4 regions of the Rhizobium sp. CB2179 genome follow, and region 4 is predicted to be linked to each of the others. Evidence: predicted binding sites of a transcription regulator. Region 4 holds the regulator's gene; each other region holds the start of a gene.
What was found. Region 4 encodes PhoB, which activates phosphate uptake and scavenging genes when phosphate is short. Its sites were predicted from a motif close to TGTCATNNANCTGTCAT; they were not measured.

Region 1 (4,826 bases), 1.3 Mb from region 4:
AAGACCTCTTCGCCGACGCGCTTTTCTAAATTAGAATACGGCCGCTATCGCCGTCGGAATTTGTTGGCGGCATCGATCGCCGCCTTTTGCTGATTGTCCTCGATGCCGAGATAGAAATCCTCGAGCGCCGGATCGGCGAGCCCGGCCCGGCGCGACAGCACGTACCACTTCGCCGCCTCGATCGGATTGGGCGCCGTGCCGATCGCGTTGATATAGAGATGGGCGAGCTTGTTCTGCGCGGCGACATTGCCGCCATTGGCGGCAAGTTTCAGCCATTCGAAGCCCTTGACGTAATCCTTCGGCCCGCCGACGCCGTTGACGAGCCAGATGCCGAGATCGAGCTGGGCCGTGTCGAAACCGGCGCGCGCCGCGCGTGCCATCCACTCGCGGGCGAGCTTCGTCTTTTCTTCCGGCAGGTCCTTCAGCGTCGCATAGATCTGCGCCACGGCATATTGCGAATCGGCAATGCCCTGCTCGGCCGATTTCTCGTAGAACGGCAGCGCGAGCTTCAGTCCCTTCTCGCCGGGATTGTCGGCGATGAGAAGCTGCGCCCAGTTGAATTCCGCCGAAGGATTGCCGGCCTCGGCCGCCTTGTGCATGTAGTCGTCGGCCTTGACCTTGTCACGCGGCACGCCCTCGCCTTCCATCAGGATCAGTGCATATTTGAACATCGCCGCCCCGTCGCCGCCTTCGGCCGCCTTGCCGTACCAGAAGGCGGCGTTCTTCACGTCCTTCTTGACGCCGAGGCCCTGCGAGAGGATTTCGCCGATCAGTGTCTGCGCCGCCGGATCGCCGAGCTGGGCGCGCGGCAGCGCCTTGTCCATTGCCGTCAGGTAATAACCGCGCTGGAAGGCGCCGTAGGCCTCGTCGATCGGCCCCTTGTAATCCTTCTCCGGCGGCAGGTCCGGCAGGTTCGCGCCCATGCGGTCGAATACGCCGACACCATCGGAGGGTTGCACGCCCGGGCTGGAAGGCCGGTCGGTGCGGAAGGTCGAAGCCGGCCCCGTGCCCGGCTGGCTGATGACGCTGTCCGGCGCCTGCGCCAAGGCAACATTCGGCCCGGCCGCAACGAGGGCGGCCATGCTGGCAAGGATATATTTCAAAAGGCGGACGGGCGGGATCGGCATGAGCGCGATTTCAATCCTCAAACCGTGGCGCTTTTTCGTCAAGCAACGCATTGATTTCGGCAACGACAGACGGCGCCCGGGCAGGCTCGGCGAAGACCGCCAGCCGCAGCGCCACGAACTCCGCTCCGGTTTCGGCGACGGCGAGCGCCGAGGCCGGATCGGTGCCGCCCATGACGATGCAGGGAATCTCGATCATCGAGGCCCACCATTCGCCGAGCGCAAGGTTCTTCGGATGCGCCTCCGGCTTGATATCGCCGTCGAGCTTGCCGAAGAAGATATAGTCCGGCCTGACTTCGCCGATCTCCAGCGCATGGTGCCGGTCGGCCGCGTTGCCGCCGCCGACGATCAGCTTCGGCGCATGTTTGTCGATCGCTTCCGAAAGCGCCTCTGCATTGCTGGAAAGGTGCAGGCCATCGGCCTTTGCCCGGCCTGCGACACGGCTGTCGCCTGATATCAGCGCGGCTGCTCCAGCATCCTGGATCAATGGCACCAGCTTTTCCGCATGTTTCTGGAAGGTGCTGTCGTCGAGCCCGTATTGCGGCACGATCACCGAGGCGACATCGCCGCCCTTCAGCGCGTCGGCGACGATCTTTGCCTGTTCATCTGCATCGGCGATATCGGGCACGATGAGCACAAGGCGGCAGCGGTTTTCCGGTTCGGTCATGGGGTCTTTCCGTTTCCTGCGAATTCCCCTTCGAAATGAGGGATCCGCACTCGTTTTGTGTGAGTAGTTCCGTTAGACGAGGCTGGCAAGAGGAGGACGTCGAAAGCATGCCGCAGGATCTGTCATTCTACTACGCCGCCGTGCCCGCCGTTCTGCTGGTGGGCCTCGCAAAGGGCGGCATGGGCGACGCTTTGTCGCTGATCGGCCTGCCCTTTCTCGCCCTCGTCGTCTCGCCCGTCGAGGCAGCGGCCATCCTGCTGCCGATCCTGGTCTTCATGGACATGATCTCGCTCGTCATCTGGCGCAAACATGGCGACTGGGCGACGCTGAAAATCATGCTGCCGGGCGCGATCTTCGGTATCGCGCTGGGCTGGGCGACCTCGGCGCTGGTTCCGGGCAACATGCTGCGCATCGTCATCGGCGCGGTGACCATCCTCTTCTGCCTGCGCTATTTCTGGAACAGTTTCGGCCCGGGCGCCGGCAAGGTGATCCCGCCGCGCGGCCAGCGGCCGGTGGCCGCCGGCCTCTGGGGGACATTTTCCGGTTACGGCAGCTTCGTCGCTCATGCCGGCGGTGCGCCCTTCCAGATCTATGCCCTGCCGCTCAAATTGCAGCCGCGCGAATATACCGGCACCAGCGTGCGCTTCTTCGCAATCCTCAACGCCATCAAGCTGATCCCCTATTTCGCGCTCGGCCAGCTCGACACCCAGAACCTTGCGACCTCCGCGACGCTTCTGCCCTTCGCCCCGCTCGCCACCATCGCCGGCGCCTGGTGCGTGCGCCGGATGAGGCCACAGATCTTCTATCCCTTCATGTATGCGATGGCGCTGATCGCCGCCTTCCTGATCGTGGGCGAGGGCCTTGGCTGGTAGAAGCCATACAGCGCCGCACATCTTTCGAGAGGCGCAAAGGACGCTGTGGCACTTTGAACGGCTGCTTAATTCCTGAAATCGACTCCGATTTTAGGAATTATGCAGTGACACGCTGCAATGCACAATTTCCTTGCTGGCGCGGCCGGTTTGACGTAGCGTTCCCGCCATGTCGAACACGGACCCCTTCTCTGCGATTGCCGATCCGAACCGGCGGTTTCTGCTGGAGGAATTGCGTCGCGCGCCACGGACCGTCAATGAGCTCGCCGAAGGCCTGCCGATCAGCCGTCCTGCTGTTTCGCAGCACCTGAAGGCGCTTCTCGACAGCAATCTCGTCTCCGTGACCTCGGAAGGCACCAAACGTATCTACGCGGTCAACAACCGCGGCTTCGACAAGCTCAATTTGTGGCTGGATCAGTTCTGGGCCTGATGCATGTTCCCATGCGATCTGGGAATACGATGTGAATCATAAGAACGCGATGTGAGACGTGGCGGACCCAAAAGCGCCAGCCACGATGCCGGATGCATCGGGCTGGCGCAAATCTGGTGTCAAATCACCGGTTCTTGCTGATTTTTGGTGGAATGGATGGATTTACCTTGTTGCGCAAGATGATCGTCCGGCGATCCTTGGGAAGATTAGTGGACGGATGACTTAAGACGCTGAATCTCGTCCTTGATGCGCAACTTGCGACGCTTGCAATCGGCAAGTGCCGTATCGGAAATAGAGGGAGATGTTCTGAGCGCGTGCAACTCCTCCTCGAGAGCGACATGCTTTTTCTGGAGTGACTCAAGATGAGCTTGAACAGTCATATGACCCTTCCTTCCTCTTACCCTCCCCGGCCAACATCGTCGGGGATCAAGGTGTCAACGGGCGGGACTGTGACACATTTTTGAAGGCTTGTCGAAGGCCAAAAGATGAAGACTGGATGGCAATTTCATGATCAAGACTAACTAGCCGTTACCTGTATTTGATGATAGGAGCTTGCGGAAATCATCGGCAGATCGGACAAGGTCCAGGGACGATAACGGGGAATGTATATGGCCGATCAGGAACAGGCGGAAATCAGGCTCATAGTGGCGCGCTTGCGCCAGGAGCACGAGGATTTCGACGCCGCGATCAACGCCATGATCCAGACCGGATGCGACGCTCTGCGGATCCAGCGCATGAAAAAGAAGAAGCTCGTCATCAAGGACAGGCTCTCCAGGCTGGAAGATCAGATCATCCCTGACATCATCGCCTGAGAGGGAATAGCAGCAACGATGACAGACAGACCACCCGTCGCCATCATCATGGGCAGCCAGTCCGACTGGGAGACCATGAAAAACGCCGCCGACACGCTGGAGGCGCTGGAAATTCCCTATGACGCGCGCATCATTTCGGCGCACCGTACAGTCGACCGGCTGGTCAATTTCGCCAAGGGCGCACGCGCGGAGGGCTTCAAGGTCATCATCGCCGGCGCCGGCGGCGCTGCCCATCTGCCGGGCATGACCGCCTCGCTGACACCGCTGCCAGTTTTCGGCGTGCCGGTCCAGTCGAAAGCCCTGTCCGGCCAAGACAGCCTCCTTTCCATCGTACAGATGCCGGCCGGTATTCCGGTCGGCACGCTCGCCATCGGCAAGGCTGGTGCGGTCAACGCCGCCCTTCTCGCTGCCGCCGTACTTGCCCTCTCCGACGAAGAAATTGCCGACCGGCTCGACGAATGGCGCGAGCGCCAGAGTGCTGCCGTCGCCGAATACCCGATGGACGACCTATGACGGCAACAACGATCGGCATTATCGGCGGCGGCCAGCTCGGCCGCATGCTGGCGATTGCCGCCGCCAGGTTGAATTTTCGCACGGTCATCCTCGAGCCGCAGGCGGACTGCCCGGCCGCCCAGCTCGCCAACCGGCAGATTACCGCTGCCTATGACGATCCGGCGGCACTCGCCGAACTCGCCGATATCTGCGATGTCGTCACCTACGAATTCGAAAACGTGCCTGTCGCAGCCGCCGAAAAGCTCTCGGCGAGCGTGTCGGTCTATCCGCCGCCGAAGGCGCTGGAAGCCGCCCAGGACCGTCTCGTCGAAAAACGCTTTCTCAACGGCTGCGGCATAACCACTGCACGCTTCCATGCGATCGACAGCCAGGCCGATCTCGAAACGGCGCTGAAGGATTTCGGCGGCCAGG
Region 2 (4,826 bases), 1.4 Mb from region 4:
CGGCCGGCGCGTGTCGTAGCCCGGCTCTACGGCCAAGCCGGCCGGTCGATCAGCCGGCCCGTTTCAGCCAACCCGAAGGGCCGGGCATCTTTGCGCCAGGATCAGAGGCGATCGGCTCGGACGTACCAAGAGGTATGCCCTTCGCCAATCGCCTCTGCCCTGACGAAAACCTGCTCCGGCAGAATGCTTCAATCTGACCAGGAAAGGCTCTAATTAAATAGGGGCGGCCTTCCGTCGCCACTGGCGCGGCAGCGCAAACAACCTTATATATCGCCATGCGGTCTGCGCCTCTCGACAGGAACCACAATCCCTGGGGCCATACTCGATCCAAAGGGAGCTGTCCCTGGCCAGGCCCGTGGGCCTGGACACACGGCGCCCACCTACGTTTGTAGGCACCCAGGATCGTAAACATCCATCGGTGGTCGTGGATCGCACCCTTTCCTTCCATTTTCAGCGAAGACGCCGGATATGGCGGGCGAACGCGGGTTGCCCGTTCGCCCTTCTTCAGCGCGTCCGTTACTTCTTCAGACCTGGAAGGGTGACCTGGAAGACCTGGAACATGGTGTCGACGTCGGCACCGCCGTCCGCCTTGTAGGCGGCACCCACCTGGAAACCATCCTGCGTCAAGAAGTCGTTGTCATTGGCGACGAACAGGAAGTAGTCGTCCGGCAGGTTCGGGTCGAGAACGCTCGCCAGACCCATGGCTTCCCACTTTTCCGACAGATTGTTCTTGTCGTTCGGCGCGCCGTTGTGCAGGCCGAAGCGGGTGAGATCGGTCTTGTCGTTGAGGTCGATGAAGGGTGTCAGCGTCGCCGGCGTCAGCGAGGGATCGATGACGCCCTTCGGCGCGATCGGCTTGCCGTCATCGAAATCGCTGCCGGCGATGTCGGTCGCGGCGGAAATGTCGACGATGTCGACCTTGCGGTAGAGCGAGGTGTCGCCCTTCAGGCCCTGGCCGTTGCCGCTGTCGCGGGCGAGCATCAGGAAGGTCTTGTCGGACAGGGCGACGATTTCGCTCTCGGCGGCGATCGTCGTCTTGTCCTTGGCGTCCTTGAAGACCGGCAGCGGCACGACATATTCGTGCACCAGTTTCAAGTGATCGGGATCGGCGGCGTCATAGATCATGGCGCGGGTATTCTGGCGGGTCGAGCCGGAATCGCCGCCGTCCTGGCGGGCGGCCGATTGCAACACAGCGATGATGAACTTGCCATCAGGCGTCATCGCCATGCCTTCGAGACCCTGGTTGTTCTGGCGGCCGGTCTCCGGATCTTTCGGGTCCGGAGCGGAGGCGCCGGAGCCGGGATTGTTGGAGGCAAAGCTCAACGCGCCCTTGCGCATCGGCAAAAGCGCCTTCGGCGGCTGGGTGGCGGAGAGCAGGTGTCCGTCAGCGGCGAAGTGATAGATATAAGGCCCGTATTCGTCGCTGACGAACATGCTGCCGTCGGCCATGCGGATGATGGCTTCATTGTCGAGCGCGATCTTGCCGTTCGTCGCCTGCGGCAGCGCGGGAAAACTACCGGCAGCGGGGCGGACGCCGGATTCCGGGTCGAGACCGGTCATGTCGCCGCCCCTGTCGTCGACGAAGAGTGTGGAATCGACGAGCCTTGCGTCGACGCCCGACTGTTCCTTGCCGACCTCGGGTGCCGCACCCGGAGCGGTCGGCGTCAGGCCGATCGAGATGGTGTTCAGACGTGGCCGGTAATCAACGGTGCCGACGGCGTTGTAACCGCGGTCGGGCAACAGGTAGAGCGTGCCCTTGTAGCCGGCGCCGTCGCGGCTCCAGGCGGCGGGATCGATCGCCATGCCCGAGCCGGAACCGAAGGTCTCGCCGAATTTGTCACGCTGGTTGGCCGGAATGCGGCCGATGCCCACCAAGCCCTTGTTGACGAAGGTGAGGCCGCCGACGGTGGCGGAATTCTCGGCCATTGCGACGACTGGCACGGCGGCGGATGCCGCGAGAACCGCGGCGAAAAGCCGCGCTGTGTAAGGTCTGACATTCTTCATGGAAATACCCTCTCGGTCAAAAGCGCTCTCGAAACGGCTTCCGCCCGCAGGCTGGACACCGCTTCAAATGACACCCCGGCCTGGATTCGATTTCCCGATGGCGCAACACGCCCTGGATTTCGTCGCCCCATATCCCCGGCAGACGGTCTATGACGGGATCGTGATATCTGGATGACACTTCTCAGCGAAAGCGTCATGCTGGAGAGGAAGTCGGGCTTTCGCGTGTCCGCATTGCAGCTCGCTGCTCTATCCAACCGGGTAAGGCCCTTCGGCGAAGACCTCATCGTGGTAGCCCTTGGAGCCGACATTCAGCGCCAAAGGGCTTCGCCACTCCCTGTTGTCGCGCAGGCAATCGAGCACGAAACGGAAATCATATCGCGGCTGCCAGCCGAGTTCCCGCCTTGCGCGTTCGTTGACATAGACACGGTCGAGCGAAGGAAACATCTTCCAGCCGCGTGATGCGTAAAGGGCGCCTGCACCCTGGAACAGTCGTTCGACGACGTGAGGCGCGTCGCGCCGGATCGCGGCGAGATCATTTGCCGAAAACGGCGTCGTGGCGGAGATGATGTAGCGGCCAAAGCCAATTGCCGGCGCCTTTTCGAGCGCCAGCAGATGGGCGCCGACCACGTCGCTGATATCGACGCGGCGGTGAAGAAGCTCATTGGCCTGGGCGTTCTCTGCCAAATAGCCGTTGCGAATGTCAGGATCGTCGTCATTTTCGGGAAAGAAACGCGAAGTCCTGAGAATGGCGACCGGCAGGCCGGATTTGCGGGCGAAGAGTTCGCACAGACCTTCGGCGGCGAGTTTCGTCACGCCGTAGATGTTTTTCGCGACGGGAAGCACGTCCTCGGTCACCCATGCCGCCGGTTCGCCGGCAGCCGGCGTCAATGCCGCACCGAAGGTGCTGGTGGTGCTGGTGAAGACGAAGCTTGCGACGCCTGCGGTGGTCGCCTCTTCGAGCAGGTGCAGAGTGCCGGCGATATTGGTGTCGAGGAAATCATAATTGCCGTGGGTCGCCACATGCGGTTTGTGCAACGTCGCGGCATGGATGACGTGGCTGATGCCCGACATCGCCTGGCGGACGAAGGCGCGATCGCTGATCGAGCCGACCATGTCGGTAAAAGCCGAGGGCTTGATATCGATGCCGCGCACCCAGCGGCTTTCCGCCCTCAAGGTCTGCATCAGCGCCTCGCCGAGATGGCCGGCACTTCCCGTCACCAGTATCGTCATCACATCGTCTCCTGACCGTTCGGCGGCGGACGCTATAAAGACTAAGGTTTTCAGGCAACGCATAAATTATGCATGGGCGTGCAGGAAAGCTTGAGGCTCAGCGGATGGTCGTGACGAGGCGGCCGGCGCTGCCATCGGAAAGCATGATCCTTTCCCAGGTCATGCGGCCGGCGGCGATCGGCAGCAGCACATTGCCGTTGGCGCCGGTATCAAGCGTCAGCGACGAGAGCCTGCCCGCATGCCAGCCGCGCTCCTCCAGCGACTGCTCGGCGGCGGCGATCTCGGCGGAGGCGTAGGAGAATAGAGAGCGGCCGAGAAAGGCGCCGAGCGGCGCCCGCCACTCCGCGTGCCGCGGGCGAGAGGTGGCGAGCAGCCGGTGGGTGCGGTCGCAGATCAGATGCACCGGCCGGACGGAATCCTCGACCAGCCGCTTCAGCGCCGCATCGACTGCTGCATGTGGCGGCGAGGCGAAAATCCGTTCCAGCTTGATAGCCTGTTCGGGCGAAAGGGCGAGCTTATCGCGCTCCCAGCGTGAGATCGTCGCCTGGTTGACGCCGAGGAGTTCGGCGAGATGTTCCTGCTTCATGCTCCGCAGCAGCCGCATGCGGCGTATGCCGGCTCCGGATATCGTCATCCGTCTGATCCCGTGTCGTTTTTTGCAGCATAGGGCTTCGGCGGGGCGGGCGGCAAGGCGGTTTGACGCCGGGTCATTATTCGGGCTGACCTTCCAGGTCGCCTTTCAGCCGGTCGAGGATAGAGAGCGCATGGCCGGCATAGGCGCTGATCCAGCGGTCATAGATGTGCTTGATCGGCAGGCTGTTCAGATGGTTCCAGCGCTCGCGGCCTTCCTTCCTGGCGATGACCAGATCGGCCTCTTCCAGTACCTTCAGATGCAGCATCACCGTACAGCGATCCATCTCCGGAAACATCTCGCAAAGGGTCCCTGTGGTTCGGGGGCCATCCTTGAGCAGATCGAGGATTTCGCGGCGGCGATGATGCGCCAGCGCCTTGAAGACTGGGTCGTCGGTTGATTCGCTTGACATGTTATGTTTTTATAACATAATGACGCCAAGTACAACGGAACAGGCACAATGGAGAAGAGGAGAAGTGTCATGTCTCTCGGAATCCGCGTTTCCGGCCGCATCGGCCGTCCCGTCGCAGAGGTATTCGATGCCGTCGTCAATCCGAAGAAGCTCAGCAGCTATTTCACCACGATCGGCGGAGCGAGCGCGCCGCTCGTGAAGGGCACGACGGTGACCTGGTGGAAGGATGCGCCGGTCGAGGTCGTCGAACTGGTGCCGGAAAGCCGCATCGTGCTGCGCTGGGATGGCGGCACTGGCGAAGACGAGGCGAAGTACAAGACGCTGGTCGAGATGAACTTCAAGCCGCTGGAGGATGGCGGCACACTGGTGACGATCGCCGAGACCGGCTGGCGCGAAGACGATGCCGGCCGGCGCGGCACCTATCTCAACTGCGAAGGCTGGACGCAGATGCTCTGCAGCATGAAGGCTTTCGTCGAATACGGCATCAATCTGCGCGAGGGCATGTTCCTCAGCGAGATGAAGGGTGAGCCGGCCAGCGCGCCTGATATT
Region 3 (4,826 bases), 710 kb from region 4:
CAGATCGCGCCCGAGATCATCGACAGCACGATGATATCATGCTGCAGTGCCGGAATGCCGCCATCGCCCATCAGGCCCAGCATCGCCAGATTGTAGAGAATAAACGGAATAATCATCAGGGGCATGGCATTTATCATCGGCAAATCTCCTCGGCGCCGAAAGAATACTGCCGTAAGTCGCTGCCCCACTGCAAGTCATTGCAAATATTATATTGCCGAAATGCAAAAGGCCGGCGTGACGCCGGCCTTGAAACTTCGATCGGACAAGCCGGATCGGGAAATTATGCGCTTTCCTTCGGCGTCAGAACCTGGCGGCCGCGATACATACCAGTCTTCAGATCGATATGATGCGGGCGGCGCAGTTCGCCGGAATTCTTGTCTTCGACGTAGGTCGGAGCCTTCAGGGCGTCTGCCGAACGGCGCATACCGCGCTTGGACGGGCTTGTTTTTCTCTTCGGTACAGCCATTTCTCTTACTCCACTTGCGGGCAAAACATTCCCACGGCCACACGGGCGGCCGAAACGGACATGTCGCGATTTCGGAATTTGGCGCGCTTATACATGCAAGGGGTGACCTTGACCAGTCCCCATGCGTATTTTTTGCAAAGCCAATGATTCCAGGCTCAGACTTCGTCTTCCGGCACGATCCAAGGCTCGGCGCGGGCCGCCTCTTCCCATTTCCGCCAGGCCGGATGCGCCTTCATGGTCTCCATATAGGCCAGCGTATCATTTTGGCTGACGAGATCATAGATTTCGAACCGGTTGACGACAGGCGCAAACATCGCATCCGCCCCGCTGAACGCGCCAAACAGAAACGGTCCGCCGGATTGCTGCAGGAGGTCGCGCCAGATCGTCTCGATGCGGCTGATATCGGCGTCGACACCATCCGGCAACGCGATCTTGCCCTTCTGCCGGCGGATATTCATCGGGCAGGCACCGCGCAGCGCCCGGAAGCCCGAAAGCATTTCCATCGAAACCGAACGGGCGAGCGCCCGCTCGGCGCGATCCCTCGGCAGAAGGCCGGCGTCCGGATAAAGCTCAGCGACATATTCGATGATCGCCAGCGATTCCCAGATCTTCAATGCACCTTGCTGCAGAAGTGGTACTCGCCCGGTCGGTGAGACCGCCTTTATATCGGGATTGCCACCAGGATAGTCGAAGGGGATCAGGACTTCCTCGAAATCGACGCCGGCGCCCGTCAGCGCCATCCACGGCCGGAACGACCAGGAAGAATAGTTCTTGTTGGCGATGTAGAGCGTCGGTCTATCCATGGGCTTCTCCCGTTCATGCCTCGAAATCGAAGATCAACAATTCGTGGAAATGGTTCATGTCCTCGAACACGCAGAATGCCGGCGGGGTCAGCTCGAAAACAGGGGCCTTGCGGCGGACATCGTCGGCGACGTTGTCGAGCATTGCCTGCCAGCGCGGCAAGGCTTCGTCTTCCAACCGTTCGATCGCATAGGCGAAGGTCATGTGGAACTTATAGTCCTCATGGTTCGGCTGGCGATAGCCCAGAAGCTCGGCCAGCGCATTGCGCCAGGCGCGCATGACCTTGCGGTCTCTCTCCGTCGCCCCGTCGACGAGCAGGCCCGACGGGCGAGCTTCGACGATGGCGACCTTGAAGGGATCGGCCATCGAGAAACCTTCGAGCAGGGCCGCCATCAGCGCTATCATGTCGTCGATCGGCGTATCGAGAGGTAGATCGCCCGGCCAGCAATCCTGGCGGCGCCTGGTCTCGATGACACCTTCGAAAAGTGTCATGTGAATGCTTGATATCGGCGTGAAGAGGAACTGCGGGGCTTCGGGCATCGCCAGATATTTCTCACGCGCCTCGATCAGCACCGCCTGCGTTTGCGAACCCTTCTCGATATGGCAAACGATGGTGTTGCCGGCTTCCGGCAGAAAGCCGCCGACCTTGCGATAACGGCTGCCGAGATGGGCGGGCGGGGTTGGATTGTGCCTCTTCGAATAAAAGAGAAGCTCGGGCGAAAATGTCGTGATGGTCATGGGCGACTCGGGGGCTCTGGTTGGACTGCATTCGCCCATATGACAGAACCAAGAATGCCAGATGACACTTGCCACGTCTCGAGCACGATACCGAAAAGTGTGAGCGGTTTTCGGACGAGATCCTGTTCTAACGATAAGTTCTGATCTCAATCATAGATGCACCTGATGTAATCGCCCGAACCTTGTGCGCGTCTCTCGATCACGCCGGCGAGCCGGCGAAGACCTCGTCCGGGCTTGCCGGCATTGCGGTCGATGGGGTTCGGCAGCGAGACGGCCAGCAGCGATGCCTGGCGCCGCGTCAGCTTCGAGGCCGGCACCTTGAAATGATGCTGGGCCGCCGCCTCGATGCCGTAGATGCCGGGACCCCATTCGGCGATATTGAGATAGATTTCCATCAGCCGCCGTTTCGACAGGACAAAATCCGTGCTCACCGCGAGCGGAAGTTCCAGCGCCTTGCGCACGAAGGAGCGGCCGTTCCAGAGGAAGAGGTTTTTCGCCGTCTGCATCGGAATGGTGCTGCCGCCACGTGTCGCCTGACCTTTCAGCGTATCCTCGACCAGCATGCGCATTTCCGCCCAGTCGACACCGCCGTGAAAGCAATATTGCCCGTCCTCCGACATCATCACCGACTGCACCACAACCGGGGCAATGTTATCAAGCGACACCCATTGCCTGTCGTAACCCCGCAGCAGCACGAGATCGCGCAGCATCAGCGTCGAGACGGGATGAATGAAAGGCAGCAGATAGAAAAAGATCAGCGCATAGGGAAGAATCAGCAAGACCAGCACGGCCAGAATAATGCGTTTCAACACACGTCCGTCTCCGAACCATCGCCGACGAGCCGGCATGTCGACGCTGTCCTCTCTCTCCGGCGCTATATCCAATGTCCCCAGTCCGATTTCGCTCCTGTCGTTCTCATAACGCCTGCGCAGAGCTTATGCCAGAGTGCGCGGCGAATCTTGCTGCCGCCATCGACAATTCCGTTGCAAGCCCGGGGGCGCTCATGCCAAACAGCGCCCATGGACGCGAACCGGGACACTTTCGAGACGAGGCTGAAGAACAACGCCCGCGACATCGAGGCGCTGCTCGACGCATTGCTTTCACCGAGTGCCCTTTCCGATGAAATCGCCAGGCCCGAGACGCTGCGCGATGCCATGCATTATGCCGTGCTGAACGGCGGCAAGCGGCTGCGCCCGTTTCTCGTCGTCGAAAGTGCAGCCCTGCTCGGCGGCGACGCCGAGGCGGCACTTCGCGTCGGCGCCGCCCTCGAATGCGTCCACTGCTATTCCCTCGTGCATGACGATCTGCCGGCCATGGACGATGACGACCTGCGCCGCGGCAAACCAACGGTACATATCAAGTTCGACGAAGCGACGGCGATCCTCGCCGGCGACAGCCTGCTGACCTACGCCTTCGACATCATCGCCGCGCCGGAAACGACCCTTGCCGATACGAGCAAGGCATCGCTGGTGCTGGCCCTTGCCCGCGCAGCCGGTCTCGGCGGCATGGCCGGCGGCCAGGCGCTCGACCTCGCGGCGGAAAAGCAGGCCCCCGACGAGGCCGGCATCATCCGCCTGCAGGCGATGAAAACAGGCGCGCTGATCCGCTTCGCCTGTGAAGCCGGCGCCGTCATCGCGGCAAGCCGGCCGGAGGATCGCCGTCGCCTGCGCGCCTTCGGCGAAAAGATCGGCCTTGCCTTCCAACTGGCCGACGACATTCTCGACCTGACCTCGGATGCGGCGACCATGGGCAAGGCGACCGGCAAGGATGCGGCCCGCGGCAAGGGAACGCTTGTGGCCCTGCGCGGCATGGAATGGGCCGAAGCCCAGCTCCGCGAGCATGTCCGCGATGCAGAGGCGTTGCTTGCCCCCTACGGCCCCCGTGCCTCGACCCTCATTGCTGCGGCGCATTTCATCGCCGACCGGAAGAGCTGAAGCGGCAGGTCAGGCTGTCAGTATTTCTTTGAAGGCGGAAACCAGACGGGCACACTCCTCGCCCGTGCCGATGCTGATCCGCAGGAAGTCCGAAATACGCGGTTTGGCGAAATGCCGGACGAGAATGCCGCGCTCCCGCAGAGCGGCTTGAAGCGCTGCCCCGGAACGGCTTTGGTGCCTCGCGAAAACGAAGTTCGCCTGGGACGGCAAGACCTCGAAACCCAAAACTTCAAGTTCAGAGTCGAGGCTTTCGCGGCTGGCGATGATGTTCCTCCGGCATGTCTCAAACCACGCCTCGTCCTTGATCGCCGCCGTCGCGGCAAGCTGCGCCAGACGATCGAGCGGATAGGAATTGAAACTGTCCTTGACCCGCTCCAGCGCCTCAATCAGCGGCCGCTGCCCCAGCGCGAAGCCGATGCGCAGACCGGCAAGCGAACGGGACTTCGACAGGGTCTGGATCACCAGTAGGTTGGGATAGGTTGAAACGAGCCCGGCAGCGCTCTCGCCGCCGAAATCGATATAGGCCTCGTCTATGACAACGACCGCATCCGGATGGGCGGCAAGAAGTGCTTCGATACTGGCAAGTGGCAAGCCGATGCCGGTCGGCGCATTCGGATTGGGGATGATGATCGCGCCGCAGGGCCTGTCGTAATCTTCCAGCCCGATCCGAAACCCATCGTCAACAGGCACCTCGATCGCTTCGACGCCGTATAGCAGGCTATAGGTCGAATAGAAGGCGTAGGTCACATCGGGGTAGAGAAGCGGCCGCTCGTGTTTCAGCAGCGCCTGGAACGTATGCGCGAGAACCTCGTCGGAGCCGTTGCCGACGAATATTTCTTCTGCGGTCAGGCCGAAATGGGCCGCGATCGTCTCGCGCAATTCCGCAG
Region 4 (4,826 bases):
TGCTGATCGTCCTCGTGCTCGCTCTGCCGATCGGCGTTGCCGCCTCGATCTATCTCGAGGAGTTCGCGCCGAAGAACAAGCTGACGGACCTGATCGAGGTCAACATCAACAACCTCGCCGCGGTCCCTTCGATCGTCTACGGCCTGCTTGGTCTGTCCGTCTTCATCAACTTCATCGGCCTGCCGCGCTCGGCCTCGCTGGTCGGCGGCCTGGTGCTGACGCTGATGACCCTGCCGACGATCATCATCGCGACGCGCGCCGCCCTTCGCGCCGTGCCGCCGTCGATCCGTGCCGCAGCCCTCGGCCTCGGCGCTTCGAAGATGCAGATGGTGTTCCACCATGTGCTGCCGCTCGCCATGCCCGGCATCCTCACCGGTACGATCATCGGCCTGGCGCACGCGCTTGGCGAAACCGCGCCGCTGCTCCTGATCGGCATGGTCGCCTTCGTCGCCAACGCGCCGACGACACCGCTCGATCCCTCGACGGCTCTGCCCGTACAGGTCTATATGTGGGCCAACGAGGCCGAACGTGCCTTCGTTGAGCGTACTTCGGGTGCCATCATCGTCCTGCTCCTGTTCCTGATCGTCATGAACATGGGCGCCATCCTCTTGCGTCGTCGCTTCGAGCGCCGCTGGTAAACGGAGTTACAAGATCATGAACATGTTGACGGAAGCTGCAGTTGAAAAGGCGCTGGATCACAAGATGAGCAACGTCCCGTATAAGATGATCGGAAAGGATGTCTCGGTTTACTACGGCGAAAAGCGCGCGCTATTCGATGTGAACCTGAACATCCGCGAAAACACCGTAACCGCCCTGATCGGCCCGTCCGGCTGCGGCAAGTCGACCTTCCTGCGCAGCCTCAACCGCATGAACGACACGATCGACGGCTGCCGCGTCACCGGCAAGATCACGCTGGATACCGACGATATCTATGATCCCGATATCGACGTCGTCGAACTTCGTGCCCGCGTCGGCATGGTCTTCCAGAAGCCGAACCCGTTCCCGAAGACGATCTATGAAAACGTCTCCTATGGCCCGCGCATCCATGGCCTTGCCAAGTCGAAGGCCGATCTCGACCAGATCGTCGAGACCAGCCTGCAGCGCGCCGGTCTCTGGAACGAGGTCAAGGACCGCGTGCACGAATCCGGCACCGGCCTGTCGGGCGGTCAGCAGCAGCGCCTCTGCATTGCCCGTGCCGTCGCCGTCAGCCCGGAAGTCATCCTGATGGACGAGCCCTGCTCGGCGCTCGACCCGATCGCCACCGCCAAGGTCGAGGAGCTGATCCACGAGCTGCGCGAGAACTACACGATCGTCATCGTCACCCATTCCATGCAGCAGGCCGCGCGTGTTTCGCAGCGCACCGCCATGTTCCACCTCGGCAATCTCGTCGAGGAGAACGACACCGACAAGATGTTCACCAATCCCGACGATCCGCGCACCCAGGACTATATCATGGGTCGCTTCGGCTGATTTTGGCGTCACCAAGCCTTTCCGTTATTCGAGGATAAAGCCCCATGGCATCGACACATATTTATTCTGCCTATGATGATGATCTGAAGTTCCTGTCCAGGCGGATTTCCGAAATGGGCGGCCTGGCCGAGCAGATGGTCGCCGAAGCCGTGCGGGCGCTCGTCAACGGCGATACCGCGCTGGCGCAGAAGGTCATCTCCGACGATGTGATCCTCGATCACGCCGAACGCGAAATCGGCGACAAGGCGATCGTCACCATCGCCCGCCGCCAGCCGATGGCCGCGGACCTTCGCGAAATCATGGGTTCGATCCGCATCGCCGCCGATCTCGAACGGGTCGGCGACCTCGGCAAGAACACCGCCAAGCGCGTCATCGCCGTCCAAAGCACCGGCGTTCCCCGCAAGCTCGCCCGCGGCCTCGAGCATCTGTCCGAGCTGGCGCTCGTCCAGCTCAAGGAAGTGCTCGACGTCTACACCAATCGTTCCGCCGACAAGGCGAATGCGATCCGCGAACGCGACAACGAGATCGACGCGATGTACACCTCGCTGTTCCGCGAACTCCTGACCTACATGATGGAAGATCCGCGCAACATCACCAGCTGCACGCATCTTCTCTTCTGCGCCAAGAACATCGAGCGCATTGGCGACCACGCCACCAACATCGCCGAGACGATCTTTTACATGACGACAGGCGCGCAGCCGGAAGGCGACCGTCCAAAGGATGACAGCGCCAACACCGTCGGCGCGGTCACCGAATAACCGCCTACACCCCGCCGCTTGCGTGCGCGCCCATCCGGGCGCGCAAGAGGTCGCAGCCAATTCTGATTTTGCGCAGGATGCATTGCTTAAATCACCCCCGGTTTAAGGATCATGCGCGAGGAGACCCACACGCATGATCCCGAGAGTTGCAGTTGTTGAAGACGAGGAAGCCCTCAGCGTGCTTCTTCGCTACAATCTCGAAGCGGAAGGCTTCGAGGTCGATACCATCCTTCGTGGCGACGAAGCCGAAATGCGGCTTCAGGAGCGCACGCCCGATCTTCTCATCCTCGATTGGATGCTGCCCGGCGTCTCCGGCATCGAGCTCTGCCGGCGCCTGCGCATGCGGCCGGAGACCGAGCGCCTGCCGATCATCATGCTGACGGCGCGCGGCGAAGAGAGCGAGCGTGTCCGCGGATTGTCGACGGGCGCCGACGACTATGTCGTCAAGCCCTTTTCGACCCCCGAGCTCGTTGCCCGCGTCAAGGCGATGCTGCGTCGCGCCCGTCCCGAGGTGCTGTCGACGGTGCTGAAATGCGGTGACATCGAGCTCGACCGTGAGACCCATCGCGTCCATCGCAAGACCCGCGAAGTCCGCCTCGGCCCCACCGAATTCCGCCTGCTGGAATTCCTGATGTCGTCGCCGGGCCGGGTCTTCTCCCGCTCGCAGCTTCTGGACGGCGTCTGGGGCCACGATATCTATGTCGACGAGCGCACCGTCGACGTCCATGTCGGCCGCCTGCGCAAGGCGCTGAATTTCTCCAACATGCAGGACGTCATCCGCACCGTCCGCGGCGCCGGTTATTCGATGGAAGCCTGAGGGCTTTCATCTGAGCCTGCTGGCAAAGCCCTGGCAAAACCCGCGACGTCATCCTCGGCCTTGTGCCGAGGATCTGCGCACGCCAAATTAAGCATTTGAAAATAAAGGTTTTTCTCTCAAGTAGTTGAGGTGATCAGATGCTCGGCACAAGGCCGAGCATGACGGAGGGAAACCTGAGCTTCCATCCGCGCATAAAAAAACGGGCCGCTCGGCCCGTTTTCTGCATTCTAACGATGGTCAGCCCCCTCAGCTGGCGCGCGCCGCTGCCCGGCGGCGTTCGTTGACCGGCTGGTAGGCAAGCTTCTGGTGATAGCTGCAATAGGGCGAATTGTCGGGGGACTCGCAGCCGCAGAAATGGAAGTCGTCCTTCAGCGGATCGCCGACCGGCCATTTGCAGGTGCGCTCGGTCAGTTCCGTCAGGCCGAGGCGGCGCGAAATCGGCACCACCACATTGCCTCTCGGCACGTATTCCATTTCCTCGATCGTTTCGATCTCGATCTCTTCCTTCAGCATCGTCGCGCCCTGCTGGCGGGTAACGGTGCGGGTGGTGATGCGAGAGGCGAAGTTCGGCGCGCGCGGCGCCGATGTGTTGCGCTTCGGCGTTCGCGCCGCGGTGTTGGTGCCGCCGGCCTTGGCACGGCCGGGAAGGCACAGCCGGTGCACTTTGCCGATGACCGCGTTTCGGCTGACACCGCCAAGTTGTGCCGCGATCTGGCTGGCGCTCAGTCCTTCGGCCCAAAGCTTCTTGAGTTTCTCGACCCGCTCGTCTGTCCAGTTCATGCCCTGTCTCCACCTTTTGCGTTGGTGATGGCAGAATCCCTCACCGTTGTCCCGGGAGCTCCGAAACAAGAAACGCTTGATCAATTTTGGTGACTAGTTCCGCCGCATGCAGTCTAGTAATTGATCTTTAACCTAGTGTGAGCCTGACTCCGTGACAAGAGTCGCATGAATCCGGATGAATCGAATTCGTAGTTTTCCCCAACTTGCTGTCCCTGCGTGGCATTTCTGCAATAATGCCTGTTGAAGACTGAAAATGCCGCTGTACACCTGTGCTGCATACGCTAAGGGCGCCGTTTTGTTGACATTGCAGCGCGAAAAGGAAATAGTGCCACTCGCCGCCGCAAGGCGGCATTTTTGATTTTTCGGGCCTGGTTTCCTTAGCCGGAGTCATTGCCCGGCAACTTTGATGGAGATCGCGCCATGGCTGAAGCCGCGCCGCTTTATGACACCTATTCTCGTGCCCCGCTGCGGTTCGAGCGAGGCGAGGGCGTATGGCTGATCACCGAAACTGGCGAGCGATATCTCGATTTCGGCGCCGGCGTTGCCGTCACCTCAGTCGGCCACAGCAATCCGCATGTGGTCGGCGCACTGAAGGAGCAGGCCGACAAGGTCTGGCACCTGTCGAACATCTATGAGATCCCCGGCCAGGAGCGTCTGGCAAAACGCCTGACGGACGCCACCTTCGCCGACAAGGTGTTCTTCACCAATTCGGGTGCCGAGGCGCTCGAATGCGCGATCAAGACGGCGCGCCGCTATCAGTTTTCCAAGGGCCATCCCGAGCGCTTCCATATCATCACCTTCGAAGGCGCCTTCCACGGACGGACGCTGGCGACCATCGCCGCCGGCGGCCAGGAGAAATATCTCGAAGGCTTCGGCCCCAAGGCGCCGGGTTTCGATCAGGTGGCTTTCGGCGATATCGAAGCGGTCCGCGCCGCGATCACCGAGGCGACGGCCGCCATCCTCATCGAGCCGGTGCAGGGCGAGGGCGGTGTGCGTCCTGC

Region 1: AC244Q_RS18645 (YdcH family protein) is a predicted target of PhoB. The motif match lies at 3,576-3,592, and genes of this name have one in related genera.
Region 2: AC244Q_RS18435 (esterase-like activity of phytase family protein) is a predicted target of PhoB. The motif match lies at 2,165-2,181, and genes of this name have one in related genera.
Region 3: AC244Q_RS21590 (DUF1868 domain-containing protein) is a predicted target of PhoB. The motif match lies at 2,056-2,072, and genes of this name have one in related genera.

The regions. Positions count from the first base shown of each region.
Region 1 is NZ_CM172781.1:3,755,547-3,760,372, forward strand. It holds gene AC244Q_RS18620 (chemotaxis protein) at 1-29, shown strand, start outside; gene AC244Q_RS18625 (tetratricopeptide repeat protein) at 45-1,127, opposite strand; gene AC244Q_RS18630 (thiamine phosphate synthase) at 1,138-1,791, opposite strand; gene AC244Q_RS18635 (sulfite exporter TauE/SafE family protein) at 1,899-2,663, shown strand; gene AC244Q_RS18640 (ArsR/SmtB family transcription factor) at 2,830-3,090, shown strand; gene AC244Q_RS18645 (YdcH family protein) at 3,297-3,470, opposite strand; gene AC244Q_RS18650 (YdcH family protein) at 3,699-3,902, shown strand; gene purE (5-(carboxyamino)imidazole ribonucleotide mutase) at 3,921-4,415, shown strand; gene AC244Q_RS18660 (5-(carboxyamino)imidazole ribonucleotide synthase) at 4,412-4,826, shown strand, end outside.
Region 2 is NZ_CM172781.1:3,712,294-3,717,119, reverse strand. It holds RNA gene ssrS (6S RNA) at 277-435, shown strand; gene AC244Q_RS18435 (esterase-like activity of phytase family protein) at 517-2,004, opposite strand; gene AC244Q_RS18430 (NAD-dependent epimerase/dehydratase family protein) at 2,251-3,234, opposite strand; gene AC244Q_RS18425 (helix-turn-helix transcriptional regulator) at 3,332-3,868, opposite strand; gene AC244Q_RS18420 (ArsR/SmtB family transcription factor) at 3,945-4,277, opposite strand; gene AC244Q_RS18415 (SRPBCC domain-containing protein) at 4,347-4,826, shown strand, end outside.
Region 3 is NZ_CM172781.1:4,384,038-4,388,863, forward strand. It holds gene AC244Q_RS21575 (hypothetical protein) at 1-137, opposite strand, end outside; gene rpmF (50S ribosomal protein L32) at 281-466, opposite strand; gene AC244Q_RS21585 (glutathione S-transferase family protein) at 622-1,269, opposite strand; gene AC244Q_RS21590 (DUF1868 domain-containing protein) at 1,283-2,005, opposite strand; gene mtgA (monofunctional biosynthetic peptidoglycan transglycosylase) at 2,152-2,889, opposite strand; gene AC244Q_RS21600 (polyprenyl synthetase family protein) at 3,025-3,939, shown strand; gene hisC (histidinol-phosphate transaminase) at 3,949-4,826, opposite strand, start outside.
Region 4 is NZ_CM172781.1:182,985-187,810, forward strand. It holds gene pstA (phosphate ABC transporter permease PstA) at 1-638, shown strand, start outside; gene pstB (phosphate ABC transporter ATP-binding protein PstB) at 655-1,470, shown strand; gene phoU (phosphate signaling complex protein PhoU) at 1,515-2,228, shown strand; gene phoB (phosphate regulon transcriptional regulator PhoB) at 2,362-3,045, shown strand; gene AC244Q_RS00945 (GcrA family cell cycle regulator) at 3,292-3,825, opposite strand; gene AC244Q_RS00950 (aspartate aminotransferase family protein) at 4,246-4,826, shown strand, end outside.